DNA from 3 places in the Paenibacillus sp. FSL W7-1279 genome. Region 1 is predicted to be linked to each of the others. Evidence: riboswitches for the same ligand, from Rfam matches in the RefSeq annotation. Region 1 holds a riboswitch; each other region holds the start of a gene.

What was found. A riboswitch is a leader RNA that binds a small molecule or an ion and turns the genes downstream of it on or off. The one in region 1 is predicted to bind cyclic di-AMP.
Region 2: another riboswitch for cyclic di-AMP. It lies ahead of ehuB (ectoine/hydroxyectoine ABC transporter substrate-binding protein EhuB); the one in region 1 lies ahead of MKY82_RS00500 (C40 family peptidase).
Region 3: another riboswitch for cyclic di-AMP. It lies ahead of MKY82_RS20510 (C40 family peptidase); the one in region 1 lies ahead of MKY82_RS00500 (C40 family peptidase).

What each region holds. Positions count from the first base shown of each region.
Region 1 covers NZ_CP150215.1:101,490-107,196, reverse strand. The annotation lists partial or broken gene MKY82_RS00510 (M1 family metallopeptidase) at 1-1,519, shown strand, start outside; gene MKY82_RS00505 (hypothetical protein) at 1,531-2,358, shown strand; cyclic di-AMP (ydaO/yuaA leader) riboswitch at 2,707-2,846, shown strand; gene MKY82_RS00500 (C40 family peptidase) at 2,850-3,323, shown strand; gene MKY82_RS00495 (C40 family peptidase) at 3,760-4,233, shown strand; gene MKY82_RS00490 (GNAT family N-acetyltransferase) at 4,373-4,873, shown strand; gene MKY82_RS00485 (cytochrome c) at 5,035-5,391, shown strand; gene MKY82_RS00480 (4a-hydroxytetrahydrobiopterin dehydratase) at 5,495-5,707, opposite strand, start outside.
Region 2 covers NZ_CP150215.1:6,546,189-6,551,895, reverse strand. The annotation lists gene MKY82_RS29810 (ring-cleaving dioxygenase) at 1-502, shown strand, start outside; gene MKY82_RS29805 (flavin reductase family protein) at 499-1,110, shown strand; gene MKY82_RS29800 (SDR family NAD(P)-dependent oxidoreductase) at 1,298-2,041, shown strand; gene MKY82_RS29795 (exosporium glycoprotein BclB-related protein) at 2,099-2,998, opposite strand; cyclic di-AMP (ydaO/yuaA leader) riboswitch at 3,499-3,644, shown strand; gene ehuB (ectoine/hydroxyectoine ABC transporter substrate-binding protein EhuB) at 4,022-4,855, shown strand; gene ehuC (ectoine/hydroxyectoine ABC transporter permease subunit EhuC) at 4,857-5,510, shown strand; gene ehuD (ectoine/hydroxyectoine ABC transporter permease subunit EhuD) at 5,513-5,707, shown strand, end outside.
Region 3 covers NZ_CP150215.1:4,616,655-4,622,361, reverse strand. The annotation lists gene MKY82_RS20520 (ROK family protein) at 1-538, shown strand, start outside; gene MKY82_RS20515 (hypothetical protein) at 933-1,460, opposite strand; cyclic di-AMP (ydaO/yuaA leader) riboswitch at 1,720-1,850, shown strand; gene MKY82_RS20510 (C40 family peptidase) at 1,854-2,330, shown strand; gene MKY82_RS20505 (stalk domain-containing protein) at 2,555-3,829, opposite strand; gene MKY82_RS20500 (2Fe-2S iron-sulfur cluster-binding protein) at 4,058-4,447, shown strand; gene MKY82_RS20495 (AraC family transcriptional regulator) at 4,542-5,399, opposite strand; gene MKY82_RS20490 (L-fucose isomerase) at 5,604-5,707, shown strand, end outside.

The DNA of each region.
Region 1 (5,707 bases):
TCGCCTTCAATTTGTTCAACCTGACGACGGCAACATCAAGGATCACAGCCTTGCCAAGCTAAGGTTGCCTAAACCCATCAAGAGCGGGGAGAGTGTTACCATTCATTTGGAGTTCGAGGTCGAGCTTCCCAAAATATTTGCCCGCATGGGAACCACCGAGAATTTTATCATGGCTGGCCAATGGTTTCCGAAAATTTCGGTCTATGAACCGGCCGGTCTTCGCGGAAGAGCAGAGGAAGGCTGGAATCTTCATCAATACCACGGCAACTCCGAATTCTATTCCAACTTCGGCATTTACAGCGTTCGCATTCGAGTGCCCGAAAATTACATTGTCGCCGCGACCGGATTCCCTACCAAGCCTGCCCAAAAATCAAACGGGGAAAAAATTTATCAGTTTTACGCGGATGACGTACATGATTTTGCCTGGTCGGCATCGCCAAACTTTGTCACGGCAGAAGAAGCATTCTCCGCACCAGGCGTACCTGGCGTCCGCATCAAGCTGTATCTCGATCCAGCCCATAAAGACTTATAGGAGCGTTACTTTGATGCCGCCAAGTCGGCACTCGCTTCGTTTGGAAAATGGTACGGAACCTATCCGTACTCCACGTTGTCCATCGTCGTTCCGCCTGAATCGGGCAACGGTGCAGGCGGCATGGAATACCCGACGCTGGTCACAGCCTTCGGTGCCAAGAACGATTCGCCGGGATATGAACTGGAGCGGACCGTTATTCATGAGATCGCCCATCAATATTTTTACGGAATGATTGCAAGTAACGAATTTGAGGAAGCGTGGCTGGACGAGGCCTTTGCAACCTATGCAGAAGAACGAGTGATGGAAAAAGAATACGGTATTACCTCCAATACGGCGGCTCAGGGAGCATCCATTACTTCCCCTGCACCGCTGAAGATGGAATCCTGGAAATACAGCTCTCACGAAAACTACGCACTGAATGTATATACGAGGGGCAAGCTGGTGCTGCAAGGCATCGAACGGCAGGTCGGTCCACAGATGATGGGCAAGATTATGCATACCTATGCCCAGAAATACCGGTTCAAGCATCCAACCACATCTGACTTTCAGAAAGTCGTCGAGCAAGTAAGCAAAACGTCCTGGCAGTCGTATTTTGACCAATATGTATATGGAAGCCAGATGGCGGATGTCGCCATCGACGTGATCAAAACCAAAAATAAAGGCACGGCTGAAAATCCTCGGTATGAGTCCACGGTCCAGATTACGAGCAAGGACGGGGATATCACCGATGTGCCGATCGTGTTCGCCTTTGAGGACGGCAAAACGGTGGAACGAACCTGGAGCGGCAAAGACGGCAAAGTGGCTTACACCCTGGAATACAGCTCTCCGCTCGCCTGGGCCATGGTTGATCCGAAGTACTCCATCGTCCTGGAGAATAAACACATTAATAACTATATGAAGGCAGGAATGGATCCGACGGTGGTTACACGCTGGAATCTCAGTATTACCAAGCTTGTGGAGACGCTGTTCGGCAGCCTGTCATGGTGAGGGGGGAGCACATGAAAAGTTACGCAGGCCAAGGGTGGATCAGTGTTAAAGACCAGCTATACGTCTCGATTCTGCTCTTCTTATACCGTTTGCTGTGGGGATATTGCCTGTACCGACTCGTAAAATCGGCAGTCGTCCCCCTTCTGATGCGATATCCGGATTCCGCCCCTAACGAGCTCAGCCGTCTTTTATTCTTCTACGAGGGCGAGATGAGCCTGTCCTTGAGCAGCACAGTACACACTTACGGATGGCTTTTGGCCGGTTTGCTCTTGATCCGGATGTTCCTCACCCCGCTCATTCGGGCCGGCATCTTCTACAACCTTCACCAGGAAGCCAAGGGCGAGCGCGGTTTATTCTTCTTCACTGGCATGCGGAAACTGTGGAAACCCGTAACGCTATTCTATCTGGTTGAGCTTATTCTCACCTTCGCACCCGGTTACTGGATTCTGCCCAAAATCCTCCCGATTCTGCTGAATGGAATTCAGGAGCCTGTACTGCTGCTTCATGCACTGCCCTATGCAGCTGGCTGGTTCTTGTACGCCTATCTGATCCGCCTGTTATTGCTCTATATGCAATTTGGCCGTACCGGCGATTCCAGCATGATCAGCTCTATCCATGCGCTCTTCCGCCGCTTGGGCACAGCAATGCTGTTATCCATCACCATCGGCGGATCCGCCTGTGTCATTCTGCTGCTCCTGAGCTCGGCCTCGCTCTTCTGGGCCGGGTTGATCGGCTTAATTATTCAGCAGGCCTCTTATTTCCTGAATGGACTTTTCCAAATTTGGGCAATGTCCGCTCAATATCATTTGTGGAGAGATTCCTCCTCACAGCATCCTTAATGGTTACAATTCGTCACCCTATAATAATGAAACACGCTCGTGAATAAGCTGTAATCAGAAGCGACACGTTTCTATCCCGCGCTAGATTTTACAGAGAATAAGAGTTCATTTATCCTCTATATTACAAATTTCTGAACGCCAAATTACAAAAAAACCTGTTCCCTCAAGATGGGGACAGGTTTTTTTGTTTAAAAATAATGTTTCCTCGTTTGCCAAATTGTTAATACTCTGCTAAAATAACGAATATGTTAGTAACAACTTTGTCATCTTTACTGTAACTTTTATGTAGGAACGTTGTAATTCGCTAACTATGTTGGAACGTCAAACGTCAATGAATGGGTTCATCAACATTTCAAGGAGCCGAATTCCCATAACGATATGGGAAGCGGGGGATCCGTTTTGGGTGAATTGATCTCGCAAGAGAGGGATCATAGGGGACCTTCAACCGAACCCTTAAGCTAACCTCGCAGGCAATGGAAGGAGCTTTTGTTTTGAAAAAGAAGTTAACGGCTGTTTCTCTAGGCCTCGCACTCGCACTCACATTAGGGACCGGAAGCGCTTTCGCCGATTCCAAATTAAATACTGCAATCAAACCAGCCATTGGTGTTTCTTACAAAACAGGTGGAACTACAACGAATGGATTTGACTGCTCCGGATTCACCAGCTATGTTTACAAGAAGCTTGGTCTTAGCCTGCCCCGCACGTCTGCAGCTCAATACAAAGTAGGTACGGCCGTATCCAAGAGCAACCTGAAAGCTGGCGATCTCGTGTTCTTCAACACATCCGGTAGAGGTGTATCTCATGTGGGTATTTATGTCGGGAGCGGCAAATTCGCTCATTCTTCATCTTCGCGCGGTGTCATTATCAGTCCGCTGAGCCAGAGCTATTACGCTAACCGATATGTAGGCGCTAAGAGAATTATGAGTCAGAATACGTACAAATCTGTAGCTGTGAGCTACAATTAATGTTGGAACTTAATTGATTTACTCTTACAAGAAAGCCCTGGGTTTATGAGATTGTGCCGATCTCATCCAGCGGCTTTTTTCTTTTGTTGATTTGTGTGTATACCTTTATAACGTTCAGGACAGCAAAAAAGTTCCCGCTTTTCGAAAAAAAATAAAATTTATTATACAATTTCACTTCACTTCGCCATGTCTTCACATCATCTATCCTTTATATACCCTTCTCTCCCTTCATTAAACACCCATTTTGGAAAAATATTGATTTTCCTTGGTGCTTCGACAGCTAATGCTATTGAAAAATAGCGAAATTCACCAAGAAATAATTGCCAATCTCGCTTGCTGTCTGATAGAATGGACGCAGTAACAACTTTGTCATTAATGTAAGTGCTTTAATATATAGATTGCTATGCCTCGCGGCATCGAAAAGGAGCTTTCCATGCTGAAGAAAACATTATCGACAGCAGCCCTAAGTATCACGCTGTTGTTCACTTTGGGCGTTGGCAGCGTCTTTGCTGATCATGCGCTGGATCAGGAAATCGATAAGGTTCTAGGTACAAGATACAGCTACGGTGGTACAACCACGAGCGGTTTTGACTGTTCCGGCTTCACCATGTATGTTTATGCTAAACTCGGTCTGAAGCTCCCGCATCAATCCGGCTCTCAATTCGACATGGGGACAAGCGTGTCCCGTAAGGAGCTGCGCGCTGGCGATTTGGTGTTCTTCAACACATCGGGCCAGGGCATCTCCCACGTCGGCATTTATGTCGGCGATGGCAAATTCGCCCATGCTTCCTCCAACCGCGGCGTGGTTATCAACCGCCTGGCAGAGGATTACTACGATCAGCGATACGTGGGTGCAAAGCGTATCATGAGCGATGATAAGTATGAAGAGTCGGTCGGTGAATCATCCTAAGCTATAGAGGCTAATCTTCCCTATACATAATGCTTGCCCGTTAAAGGAGCCCTTACCTCTCTTTGGCGGGCTTTTTTGATGCAACCTGGATGCTCGTAATATGGTTATTATTTATGCAGACGATAGGAGGACTTCGCAAATGGATGCCACACCGATTACATTTCACACCGTGGTCATGCGTGAAGAGCACGCCGAAGAAATATGCGCCTGGGCCTACCCTCCCCCCTATAATATCTATGGCTTTCTTCCCTGGGAGCAGATGAAAGGGCTTGAGGTGGAGTTTGGCGATCCGGACATTCGCCGAAGACAGTACATCTCGGTTCTGGATGAGCGGGAGGCCCTCTGGGGATTTGCCCAGCTGTTTCCGATGCATGAGGTGACACGAATTGGACTTGGCATGCGGCCTGATTGGTGCGGGCGTGGAATGGGTAAACGATTTATGCAGACGATTGTCCGGGAAGCCAGACGGAGGCGGCCTGCCGACGAAATTGACCTTGAGGTAATGACCTGGAATGAGCGAGCAATCCGCGCTTATCAAAGGGCAGGCTTTCACATCACCGATACGTATGAGCGGCTTACGCCAACGGGCAATGCCCTTTTCCACTGTATGGTGTATGAGCCCCCTACAAATGAGGAATAGTAATCTTTGTCTATATGAAAAAGCACAATTTTGTGTACTTTTTATGAAGCTACGCCGTATAGTTGCTTTTTTTGTCACAACTGGCTATGCTGTCTATGGATGTTGGTTTATAATGGAGACAAGTGCAAAAGTGCAGTATACATAGAAGGGACGATATGACGATGCAAAAATGGATCATGAGCGGATTGTTCTTCGTCGCATGTGCGTTGGCTATCGCGCTGATGTTTACGCTCCCAGGTAAGGAACAGGTAGCTCAGGAAGAGAAGCCGACCATGCCGGAAGTGACTCTCGATGCAGCCGCAGCGGAAGCCACACTGAAAGCAAGCTGCATTAGCTGTCACGGCGACCAACTTCAAGGCGGCGCAGGGCCGGCTTTGAATCAAGTAGGCGGACACATGGATGCGGACGCGATCTTCAACGTTGTAACCAAAGGTCGTAAGGGAATGCCTTCCTTTAAAGACCAACTTAAACCTGAAGAAATCGCAAACATCGCGCTGTACCTTGCTGAGAAAAAATAAATCAGCTTATACGCAAAACACGCTTGCACCTGGAGTTGTTCCCGGTGCAAGCGTGTTTTTTTACATATTGGGGACTTCTAAAGGGACTAATGGCCTCCCCGTTCTATTGTCCCGACTTGCCATCCTTCGAACGACTCTTCTCATAGGCTTCGTTAAACTGCTGCGCTTCCTTAATATCCACAGCCGTAATGCCACCGTCGTCCCAAGAAGTGAGACGAAGTGTAACGACTTTATAATCTATGGTGATGTAGGGGTGATGTCCGAAAGCTTCCGAAATAGCTGCCACTTCATCAACAAAAGCGATTCCCTTCATGAA
Region 2 (5,707 bases), 1.0 Mb from region 1:
AGGGTTTGGCGGCGCGGTCCTGTTCAGCAGCAAATGGGAGGAAACGAAGAAGGCGCTGGAGCAGGTCATGGGACTGACCTTCATGGGAGAGGACGTTAATTATGCACGGTTTCAGTCAGCCGGGCCCTTCGGCAACGTGATTGATTTGCCGATGCGGGATATCCCTTTGGGAGCCGGAGGCGCTGGAACGACCCATCATATTGCATGGCGTGCTCAAGATGATGCGGAGCACGGCAATTGGCTTGAATGGGTGAAACAACATGGCTTTTTGCCAACAGAAATTAAGAATCGCAACTATTTCAGATCGTTATATTTCAGGGAACGAGGGGGAATCTTGTTTGAGATCGCAACCGATCCGCCCGGTTTTACGGTGGATGAAGATCTGGACTCGCTGGGGGAGCAATTGAAACTTCCTGCCTGGTTTGAACCGGAGCGATCCCGTATTGAGGAAGGTCTGGAGCCTATAGAAGTCAAAAATACAGGAGAGGGGCAACTCAAGTGATATCCATAGACCCGAATACTCAAAGCGAACGGGACATCTACAAGCTGCTGATCGGGAGCGTTGTTCCGCGGCCGATCGCTTTTGTTACGACATTATCGGAGGAAGGTGTGCTGAATGCCGCGCCGTTCAGTTATTTCTCCATTCTGACGAGCAATCCGCCCATGCTGTCCGTTTCCGTTCAACGGAAGAACGGCACGGCGAAGGATACAGCGAGAAATGCCATGCAAAGCGGCGAGCTTGTCATCCACATCGTGGACGAAGACAACGTTGAGGCCGTGAATGAAACGGCGGCGAACCTGCCTCCGGACGAGAGTGAGCTTGACCGAACCAAACTAACCCCCGTCGTAAGCGAGGTTGTTAAGGTTCCCGGCGTTCTGGAATCCAAGATTCGCATGGAATGCGTGCTGGAGCAGGTGGTCACGTTGAATGGCGCGGATCAGCTGCCTGCTGCCGATCTGCTGATTGCCCGCGTAGTCCGCTTTCATGTTTCGGAGGAGCTATACGAGCAAGGCCGGATTGACGCTGCCAAGTTGAAGCCTGTCAGCCGTATGGCGGGAAACATCTATTCTGCACTGGGAGAGATGTTTACGATCGAGCGGCCGGTATAACAACGGACGGGCGGATAAAAAGGTTAGGACGCAGCGAATATCAAGTTATGAATTCATATGCCGTCATTCGATACTACGTAGGTTTAAGAAAGAAAAGGGGCTTGTGGAATATCATGCCTGAAGTATGCAAACTCTACATGAATGTGGAGCTGATATGATGAATTCACAAAATAGGAGTGGTCGACAAATGAAGTTTGAATCCAAGGTTGTCATTGTGACGGGAGGCGCCAGCGGGATCGGCGAAGCAGCGGTAAGGCTTTTTGTGGAAGAGGGAGCCAAGGTTGTTATCGCTGATTATTCGGACCGGGGACAAGCAGTTTCCGATGAATTAAGAGGGGCAGGCTTTGAAACGCTGTTCGTTAAAACGGATGTAACCCAAGAACAGGAAGTTGCAAATATGGTGAAGCAGACGGTTGAGCATTTTGGCCGTGTCGATGTATTGTTCGCCAATGCAGGCATTGCTCATGATGCTCCTGCCGATCAGTTGTCGATGGACAACTGGCAAAGAACGATTGATATTAATCTGACAGGAGTGTTCCTGTGCGATAAATATGTAATCCAGCAAATGTTATCCCAAGGAACCGGAGGGGCGATCGTAAACTGCGGCTCAATCCATAGCCATGTCGGAAAAGCGGGCGTTACCGCCTATGCTTCCGCTAAGGGAGGCGTTAAGCTGTTAACCCAGTCGATGAGCGCAGATTATGCTCCTAAAGGGATCCGGGTTAATGCCGTATGTCCGGGATATATCGATACTCCTCTTATTCAGGGAAGAACGGAAGCGATCACCCAGCACCTGGTCGGCCTTCATCCGATGGGCCGCTTGGGACAGCCGGAAGAAGTAGCCAAAGCCGTGTTGTTCCTCGCCAGTGAAGATGCGTCCTTCATTACAGGCACGAGCTTGCTGGTGGATGGCGGATATACAGCCGTGTAAATAAAGCAAAGCCCCGATATAAAATCGGGGCTTTTTGTTGCAGGTGGAAAACGAAACTTATATAATGCTGACACCAGCGCTGCCGTAACCTGCCACTGCAGTGACAAGTGTTGCGCCAGCTGCGGTTGCCGAGAATACCATTAACAGGCGTGTATTGGCCGGCACCGGAATAGCCAGGCCTTCTACGAAGCCGTTGCTTACCGTACCGAGAGCGAGAACGCCCGTAAGAGGCGGAGCCAGCGTAACAAGAGCGCCTGGTACCGGTGCGAAAATGTTGCTTGTAGCCGGCGCACTGTACAGTTGTGCTGTAATTGTAACGGTAGTTCCCAGCAGGGAAAGCGCCACAGTAGTGCTAAAGGTAGCGGAGATGCCAGTGATGGTACCGGCTCGTGGCGTGTTAAACGCCATGTTAAGCAGAGTTCCAGCGGCTCCAGTGAGGTCAATCGTACCGCCAGCCAGCGTAAACGTATTGGCCGAGTTACCAAATCCTACGAGACCAACGGATCCGACTAATCCGCCTAAAACGGTGGTCAGAGCAAGCGGTATGCCGGATGCGAATGGGATGATGGCTCCTCCGGCGGCTGCTCCTGTAGCCCCTGTTGCCCCAGTAGCTCCAGTAGCTCCAGTAGGTCCCGCAGGTCCGACAGGTCCAACAGGCCCGACAGGTCCAGCAGGTCCAGCAGGTCCTGCAATACCAGTTGTCGGTCCGGCAGGTCCCACAGGCCCGATAGGTCCGACCGGTCCAACCGGTCCGATAGGACCCTGAGGACCTACAGGTCCACGGATAGCTCTTGGGCATCGACGCTTTTTAACAATACAAGCATGGTCTTTACGACCTCCGTGGCCTTTATGATCACCATGACCATGAGACGGGCAATGCTTTTTCTTCGCATGAATGACTTTTTTCTCTATTTTTTTAAGAGCACACAATTTTCTCTTTCTAGAAGAACGTTCCAAATGAAGCACCTCCTTTAGATTTGTTCTATACTACGCAAATACTCTCGGTACGGCATGGGTTAATAGCGCATAAATGATAGATAAACACCTATAATTTCCAGAATGTACGCTAGCCTCGGAGGCATTCATCTATTGACGAATAGCAAAACTATAGGATGAATTTCGGATTTCCCTACGATATTCATAGGCTCGGTACGCAGCGGTTCAAAAAAAAAAATTTGCGCCGTATTTACGCCGTAAATGTGTGGGGAAAGCTTTCACAATCCGAATGTAATTCATGGCATAAACGATCCACCACATGAATGAGTAAGGGAGGCATGGCAAATGCCTGCTATATAGCGAAAAATGAGACTGGAATAAAATTACTGCATCGTTGGGGGAGAGGCTTGAATGAGGCATTTTTCATGCTTGTCATAGGCCCTGGAAGAGCGGAACTTCCGCCTCTGAATTTCCAGAAAAAGCGGTTAAAGGGGTTTGACTTTTCCTGAAGTTCCCTTTATCATGGACACACGCTTAGTTTCCGGCATACATTTTCCGGAAAGCGGGGGAACCAGTTTCATCAGGGGCGAGTCACTTGGAATCACGAGTGTAGGGTACCATCTTACCCGAGTCCGTCAGCTAACCTCGTCAGCAGTGGATGGGTCTTGCATACATAATGGATGTTCATAACAAAGGCCCTTAATTCTCTTTAGGGGCCTTTTCTCTATTTTTTGACCCCCTGCTGGCGGAGCTATGTCTAGATCCCCTGTTTGGTGGTCTTTTTGTATTCTGCTAAAGAGGAGGGGCAAGGCCTGCAAATGTTTAACCAAAACCAATTAAATCGGTCAGATGGCATTGGGTTTAAGCGTGGAAGGAGATGGATGAATCATCTTCCCTGAAGGTCCGACCCATGCAAGGTATCTGAATATGCTTAAATCCTAGTTAACATATGTGTTAACATGGATAATTTCAACATGCCATTTTTAAGAATACCAAAGTCATAATGAAAGGTTGTGGGAAGTTTTGAAGAGAGTGGTTGTACTGATGTTGTCATTGATTATGGGGGTGTCGCTTGCGGCTTGCGGCGACAAAGGGAGTACATTGGAGCAAGCCATTGAGCAGGGGTATATCACCGTGGGATTTGCGAATGAGAAGCCTTATGCCTATAAAGAGGCCAACGGGGAGCTGACAGGAGAAGCGGTTGAGATTGCGAGGGTTATTTTGGAGCGGCTTGGCATCAAGGAAATGAGGGGAGAGCTTACGGAATTCGGATCGCTGGTTGCCGGACTGCAGGCCGAGCGGTTTGATCTAATTACCGCAGGCATGTTCATTAATCCGGATCGCTGCTCTGCCGTATTGTTTGCTAATCCGGAGTACAGCATCGGGGAAGCCATTGCGGTGAAGCAAGGGAATCCGCTGGGACTCGGAAGTTATGAGGATATTGCCAATCATGACCAAGCTAAAGTCGCCGTTATGACCGGTGCGGTCGAAATCGGCTACATGGAAAAGTCCGGTATTCCTACGGACCGGATTGTGCAGGTCCCCGATCAAGCCTCGGCCATTAGCGCCCTTCAGGCAGACCGGGTGCATGCAATTACCATGACGGGGCCGTCCCTGCAGGCGATGCTGGATTCGGCCAGCGACGACAGCATCGAACGCGTGGCTGATTTCGAGCAGCCGGTCATCGACGGCGAAAGCGTTCGCGGTTATGGAGCTACGGCTTTCCGCCAAGCGGATACCGAGTTCCAGGAGGCTTATAATGCGGAGCTTCAAAAAATGAAGGAGTCGGGCGAGCTGCTGGAAATTTTGCAGAAGTTCGGGTTCACAGAAGAAGAGCTCCCGGGCGAGATGACGGCCGCTGCCCTTTGCGGGGAATAGCATGCCGAATTCGTGGATTGATTTTCTCCCTACGCTGTTGAAAGGGGCGGAGATCACGATTGTAGTTGCTTTCTTTTCAGCCATTCTTGCGGTCGTGATGTCCTTTGCAGCCGGGTTATGCCGACTGTCGAAGCTGTGGATCATTCGCACGTTGACAGCCGGGTACGTGGAAGTCTTTCGGGGGACCTCCTTGCTGGTGCAGCTGTTCTGGTTGTATTTCGCCCTTCCGTTCATCGGCGTCGAGCTTCCGAAAATGCTGGCTGCGATCCTCGCGATCGGGCTGAACTTCGGCGCATACGGCTCGGAAATCGTTCGCAGCGCCGTGTTGGCCGTTCCGAAAGGACAATGGGAAGCCGCTGTAGCGCTTAATCTGAAGCCTTGGCAAAGACTGTGGAATGTCATATTGCCTCAAGCGTCCCTGCGAATGCTTCCCCCTTTCGGGAATCAGCTTGTGGAGCTCATCAAATCCACCTCACTGGTTTATTTCATCACGATGGCGGATTTAACGTATCAGGCGATGGTGCTCCGCAATAATTACATCTCCTGGACGACCGAGATTCTGGTGCTGCTGCTCCTCATGTATTTTGTCATTGCTACGCTCGTTTCGCTGGCAGTTCGACTGCTGGAGCGTAAATGGACAGCGGGGAGGTTATAGTCATGTGGGATTGGAACTATGTATGGGATATCCTGCCCCAGCTCTTGAGTGCATTAAAAATGACGGTATGGGTGACGATCTGCGCTTTCGCGGTGGCATTGATCATCGGATTGCTGCTTGCTTTTGCAGCGCGGAGTCGGTTTAAGGTGCTGTCACTAATAACCAAAGGAATGATCGAATTCATTCGCAATACACCG
Region 3 (5,707 bases), 3.0 Mb from region 1:
GACGCTGAGCACCGGTATCGGCTCAGGCATCGTGCTGGATGGGAAGCTGTTCCTGGGCAGCAGTTCCTTTGCTGGGGAACTGGGACACCATATCATTGATCCCAGCGGTCCGCAGTGCAATTGCGGCAGCCACGGCTGTTGGGAGGTATTTGCTTCTGGAACAGCCATCGGACTCGCAGCATCCCAGCGAATGCTTACCCAGCCAAGTGTCATATCAGAACTGGCGGCAGCTGATGCGGGAGTGAACGCCAAGCATGTATTCGAGGCCAAACGTCTTCAAGACCCCGTTGCAATGGAGGTCATTGATCGTGCCATCTATTACATGGCGCTTGGACTGGTTAACGTCATTCACAGCTTTAACCCCGATCGCATCGTCATTGGCGGGGGTGTGAGCAGAGCAGGTGAGCTGTTGTTCCCGCAGCTGCGGGAAATGACGGATAAGCTGGTCATGCCGTCCTATTTAGGGACGTACGAGATCGTTCCTGCAGGACTTCGGGACGATGTTGGTCTGGTTGGAGCTGCGGCTTTGTTCCAGTAGCATAGGCCTGAAGAGAATGATACGAATAGGATCAATGATAAATAGATACCAGAAAGAGCGCTCGGAATGACGACGTAGTATCCAGTTACCTAGCTAAAGAGAAATCAACAAAAGCCGCCCTCAGAAGGGCGGCTTTCCAATTATTCATAGAGAGAGCGGGAAACGGAGCGATCATTTATTTGCGTCATAAGTCCGTAACAAGTAACAAGTGATAGGCGTGAACCGTAAACCGTCATCCGTTTGCGCTGGAGTCGATTTTTTTGGTTTCTGGTTAGGTTTGTTTGTATCCGACAAACAATAAACGGTTGCTCGCACTTTCCCGCCCGCCGGCGGAAACCGCCGGCTCCAAACCCGCACGTGGGGTGACCTGCAGGCTTGGAGCCGGCGGCTGTCGCTATTCCATGTACTTGGATGCGTCAAACGTAATCAAAGACGTATGATTGGCATGCTCAATCAGCGAAGAGAGCTTGGTTACCTCGCGTTCCTTCTTGCGGGCTAGCGCCTGATAAGCCTCTGGATCATATAAGGCGACGTTGAACAGCGTTATGGCACCGTCTCCGCTGCCACGGCTGCTCTGGCGCTCCAGCTTCTTGCGGGAACCGAGATGGGCAAGCTGTCCGATATCGCTGCGTATTTGTTTGGCCAGCTCGATCGCTTCCATGATCGTAATGTCGGAGCCGTTCCAGGGAATAGTCTGCGTGGTATTGGAGATTGCCATCAGCAAATCCAGCTTCCTATAATCCGCCGCGGCCGCTTCGATTTCTTCCGTAATGGCATCTACGCTGCGCGTAGGGTATTCCGCCGTCTCCCCTTTTTCAATAATCGTGCTGCTGTTGTTCAAGCGTTCCGACATCAACTGATTGATGAGACGGTTAATTGCTGCCCGAACAGCTAGTGCTTCTGCCATCGTTATTTGACTCATAAGTGATGGATCACCTCTTTAATTTCATTTCTGATATGTAAACGCATAGATTTGTAAATAGTTGCTAGATTAATTAAAAAAGCAGCGCGGAAAGGAGAACAGAGTTACATAATTGTCATGACTGAGTGAGACGGTTAACCAATCTCCTGCCGAAATTCTTCATCTTTACGACAGCTCCAAACATAAAACGATAGATTTTTAGGATATCATTGACAGCATCCTTGCTTGTATACTATATTAAGAGAAGGTTACAAAACGTTAATGAATTTTGCCGAATTTCGTTTGTGAAAACGGGGGAACCGTCTTGGGTGAATTACTCTTGTATAGAGAGTATAGGGAACCTTCAACCGAACCCTTAGCTAACTCCGTAGGCATCGAAGGAGAGAACATATTTTGAAGAAGTTTGTCATCACTTTGCTAGGGTCTGCAATTATTTTTTCTTCTGGTGCCGTTTCAGCATTTGCTGATCAACAACCGAATTTTCAGTATCAAGTGAAGCAATTGGTAGGAACTCCATACAAATGGGGCGGAACGACTACCAGCGGGTTTGATTGCTCCGGATTTATACTGTACATGTTTAGAAATTTCGACATTGATCTTCCGCGCACTTCCCAAAGCCAGGCTCAAGCCGGTGAACATGTGGATCGCCAAGATCTGCGGGTTGGAGATTTGGTATTCTTCAATACGAGCGGTAGCGGAATTTCTCATGCAGGCGTTTACATTGGTGACGGACAATTTGCACATGCTTCCAGCAGCAAGGGAGTCAGAATCAGCAAGCTTAGCGATTCCTATTACGAGCCGCGTTATGTCACGGCACGTCGTGTTTTGAGTCAAGAAAACTATGCAAAGCTGGTAGGAAGCGCAAGCTAGTTGGATTACGCAGCCATTTAGAGTACGATACATAATCAGAAAGCCTGACAAAGGGATGACCTTGTCAGGCTTTCTTTTTTTAGATATGAGAGAGTATAAACTTCGAAGCTTGTGACTTCCTGATATCGCAAGAAAAACTTCTACTAACTGTCTGTCATCTGTGAAAGTACGTCGATAGACGTTTTTGTTACTATAAGTCTATCATCCCACAAGGGGGTGTTCGGTTACTCCTTAACAACAGAGGCATTCACGGCAGCTTCCATTCCATTATTATAGAGACGGAACAAGCCCAGACGCCAGAAGGCGGCTCCCTTCAGGTCATAACGTTTGGCCAAGCCGAGTTTATCGTCCACGGAAGTGGAGGTTTCGCTGCTTAAACTGATGCCAAGCAGGAGCTTCTGCTTCGGGACGCCTGCTTGGAGTGCCAGCTGGATCGCTTGGTCCACCAGACTGTTCGGTTCGGGAACCTGAGATTTGGTTCCAACCGGATTGTACTGATAGGCCATAACAATCAGGTCATCAGCGATAGAGGCCAGTGTCTTGTAATCATAACCTTTATAGGCGCTGTTCAATGGCGGCACGGCTAAAGACAGGGCAACGTCATTCGGCAATGCGGCTTTCAATTGCTTGACGTAATCATTGAGCAGCTTCTGCTGCTTCACGGCATCCAGTTTAAATCCGAGCCCTTCAAAGTCAAGCACAACACCGCCGAATCCGTTCTCCGCTACCGCGGATGTGATGCCTTCAATAGACTTTTGGCGCAGGTTGCTATCGCTTAGGACCTTGGTTAACTCGCCGTTCCCATCCAAGGCATAAACCATGAGATATGGTTTAATATTCTGATTTGCAGCATCTGCTACAATCGATTGCGGCGTAACGTCGCCAGCCGCAGCGGGGAGGCGGTACTCATCCCCTTGAAGCGTGAACTGACCCTCGCGATCGATGCGGCTCCAGCCAAAGGCAACTGAATTCATGGATCCCACAAGATCCCGTTCTTGGAAAGATTGTAATGCATAGAAAGCTCTCAAATGCATGTCGCGCTGTGGCGATACGAGGGAGACTGTACGAGTCGCCTGGTTCCAGCCGACATCAACGCCGAATTGGCTGCTGAACGAGCTGAGCGTGATCAGCACACGGCCTTCCCGCTCCACCGGCGGAGCTGCAAGCTTCACTTTTTTTCCATTGACGGTTGCGTTCGTGCTCCCCACTTGAAGTAATACTTCAGTCGATTGGCCTTTCACGCTGCCAATGGCCTTCACGGTTTGCGTCTTGCTATTCCATGTGATTTGAATGCCCAGTGCTTCTCCAACCGTCCGGAATGGAACGTAGGTGACCCCTTTGTCAACCCGCGGAGCCGCATCGAAGGTTAGCGTAACGTCATCCAGCTTTACCGATATGGCAGGCTCTGCATGTACCTGGCTAACATGGGAGGTGGTGCCGAGCAGGGATAAGGCAAGAACGGCAGCAACAGCTGTTTTTCCTATTTGTTTGTGCAGCATGCTTATGTATTTCCTCCGATCCATTAAAATAATAGAATGATTTCATAGAATATGGAATTGGGTCTAGCATACGCTAGTATAGCAAAATTTTCATAGAGTTCCAATTCCATGATGTCAATGTCATAGAATAGATATGAGTAAGCATATTGATTTTTTAAACTTTCCAGTATAATAAATGAAGGATTTGATACATAACCTGATGATGACATGCATAGGGGGATAATACGGGTGTTTAAATTCTGGAAGAAGAAAAAGGGCGGGGATAGCGGAGACAAAGCCTCGATCCCTCCAGCAGAAGAGATAATGGAAGCCGTACCGGATCCGATCATTGAGCTTGCAGGCCGCGAGGTTCGCCGCAGCGTGGCGCCTGTTCTTGGCATGACGGTGCTTGATCTGGCCGAGCGGAATGAGGTGGACTGGAACTCTTTTTGCAAAAGAGGAACTTGTGCGCGCTGCCGCTGCATGGTGGTGGAGGGAATCGAGTATTTGTCCGAGCCCAATTTGGCCGAAGAGCGGCGCCTCGATCCAGAAGAAATCGAAGAAGGCTATCGACTGGGATGCCAGAGCAAGATCGAAGCGGTCGGTCCCATCAAAATCAAGCATGCCCCATACTTTTGAAGACATTGAAGGCAGATTGCCGTTCATATTTAAAAAGCAGGCAGCCGTACCACAACGGCTGCCTGCTTTGCTGGAAAGATAATACTGCAATCCTTTACTCAATCCCCATTTTGCTCTGTTCCCGGAACGAGCTCGGTGTTTGACCGGTAATTTTTTTGAATAACATCGAGAAGTACTTATCATTGCCGTAACCGACTTGGGAAGCAACCTCATGTACCGGCATTTCGGAATCCGCCAGCAGGCGCTTGGCCTCTTCAATTCGGCGGGATATCAAGTAATTGAAGGGGGAATCGCCGACTTCTTTTTTGAACAGATGGGATAAATAATGCTGACTAACATACATCGTATCGGCAATGTCCTTGAGACTGATGCTCTGGGTATAGTTAGTGTCGATAAAGTGTTTGGTCCGCAGTGCGATTTCGTTCTTGCCCTTCAAGGACTGGAATTGGTGTTTAACGTCCACAATGCGATAGATGACGGTAATCAATGACATCAGCAAGTTGGTGCTCAACGTTTCATACCCCAGCACCTGCGAATCGCATTCACGGAGGATCTCGGAAAGATAGCTTTCCACTTTATAGGCGTATTTCTCACAGGATATGACTGGCTCCACATAGGCCGGGAGCAGCATCCCCTGGGGAACCCCTTCAATGTGAAGCGAATCCACGCCGCAGTAGATCACCTTGAAGGGTCCGTCCGTGATGGATCTCTCCTCGTGAGGAATGCCGGGGTTATAAATCGCGACATCGCCCTTGTGGAGTTCGTATATTTTTCCTGCAATCGTGAATTCTCCGCGTCCTTCTACAACATAGATGATCTCGCAGAAATCATGAATTTGTGGCGGTCCATAAAAGAAGTCCTCGTCCACGACCTGCCCGGCAAAGAGCAGCTGCGGATTTTTGATGAAGCGGAAGTGATCGCTTTTGCTATGCGAGATTTCGATCTTTGGCACGGTCTTGTCCCTCCTGGAAAGCAACATCCTCTACCTATTATAATGCAAAACGCCCTTTCAGTGCGGAAATCGTTTACATCTGCTAATCGGGATGGTTCACTGTCTTGCTGAAATTAGGAGCCGATATAACAAAATAGTGGGTTATCTCTTGCACCGAATCATCTTACAATGATGTCATAATCCTTATAGGAAGGCGTGACATACATGACAATTGAAAACGATTACAGATGGCGAGACGGTTTTCCGAGAATCGGGATTCGCCCTACGATAGATGGAAGACGGAGAGGGGTTCGCGAATCACTCGAGGA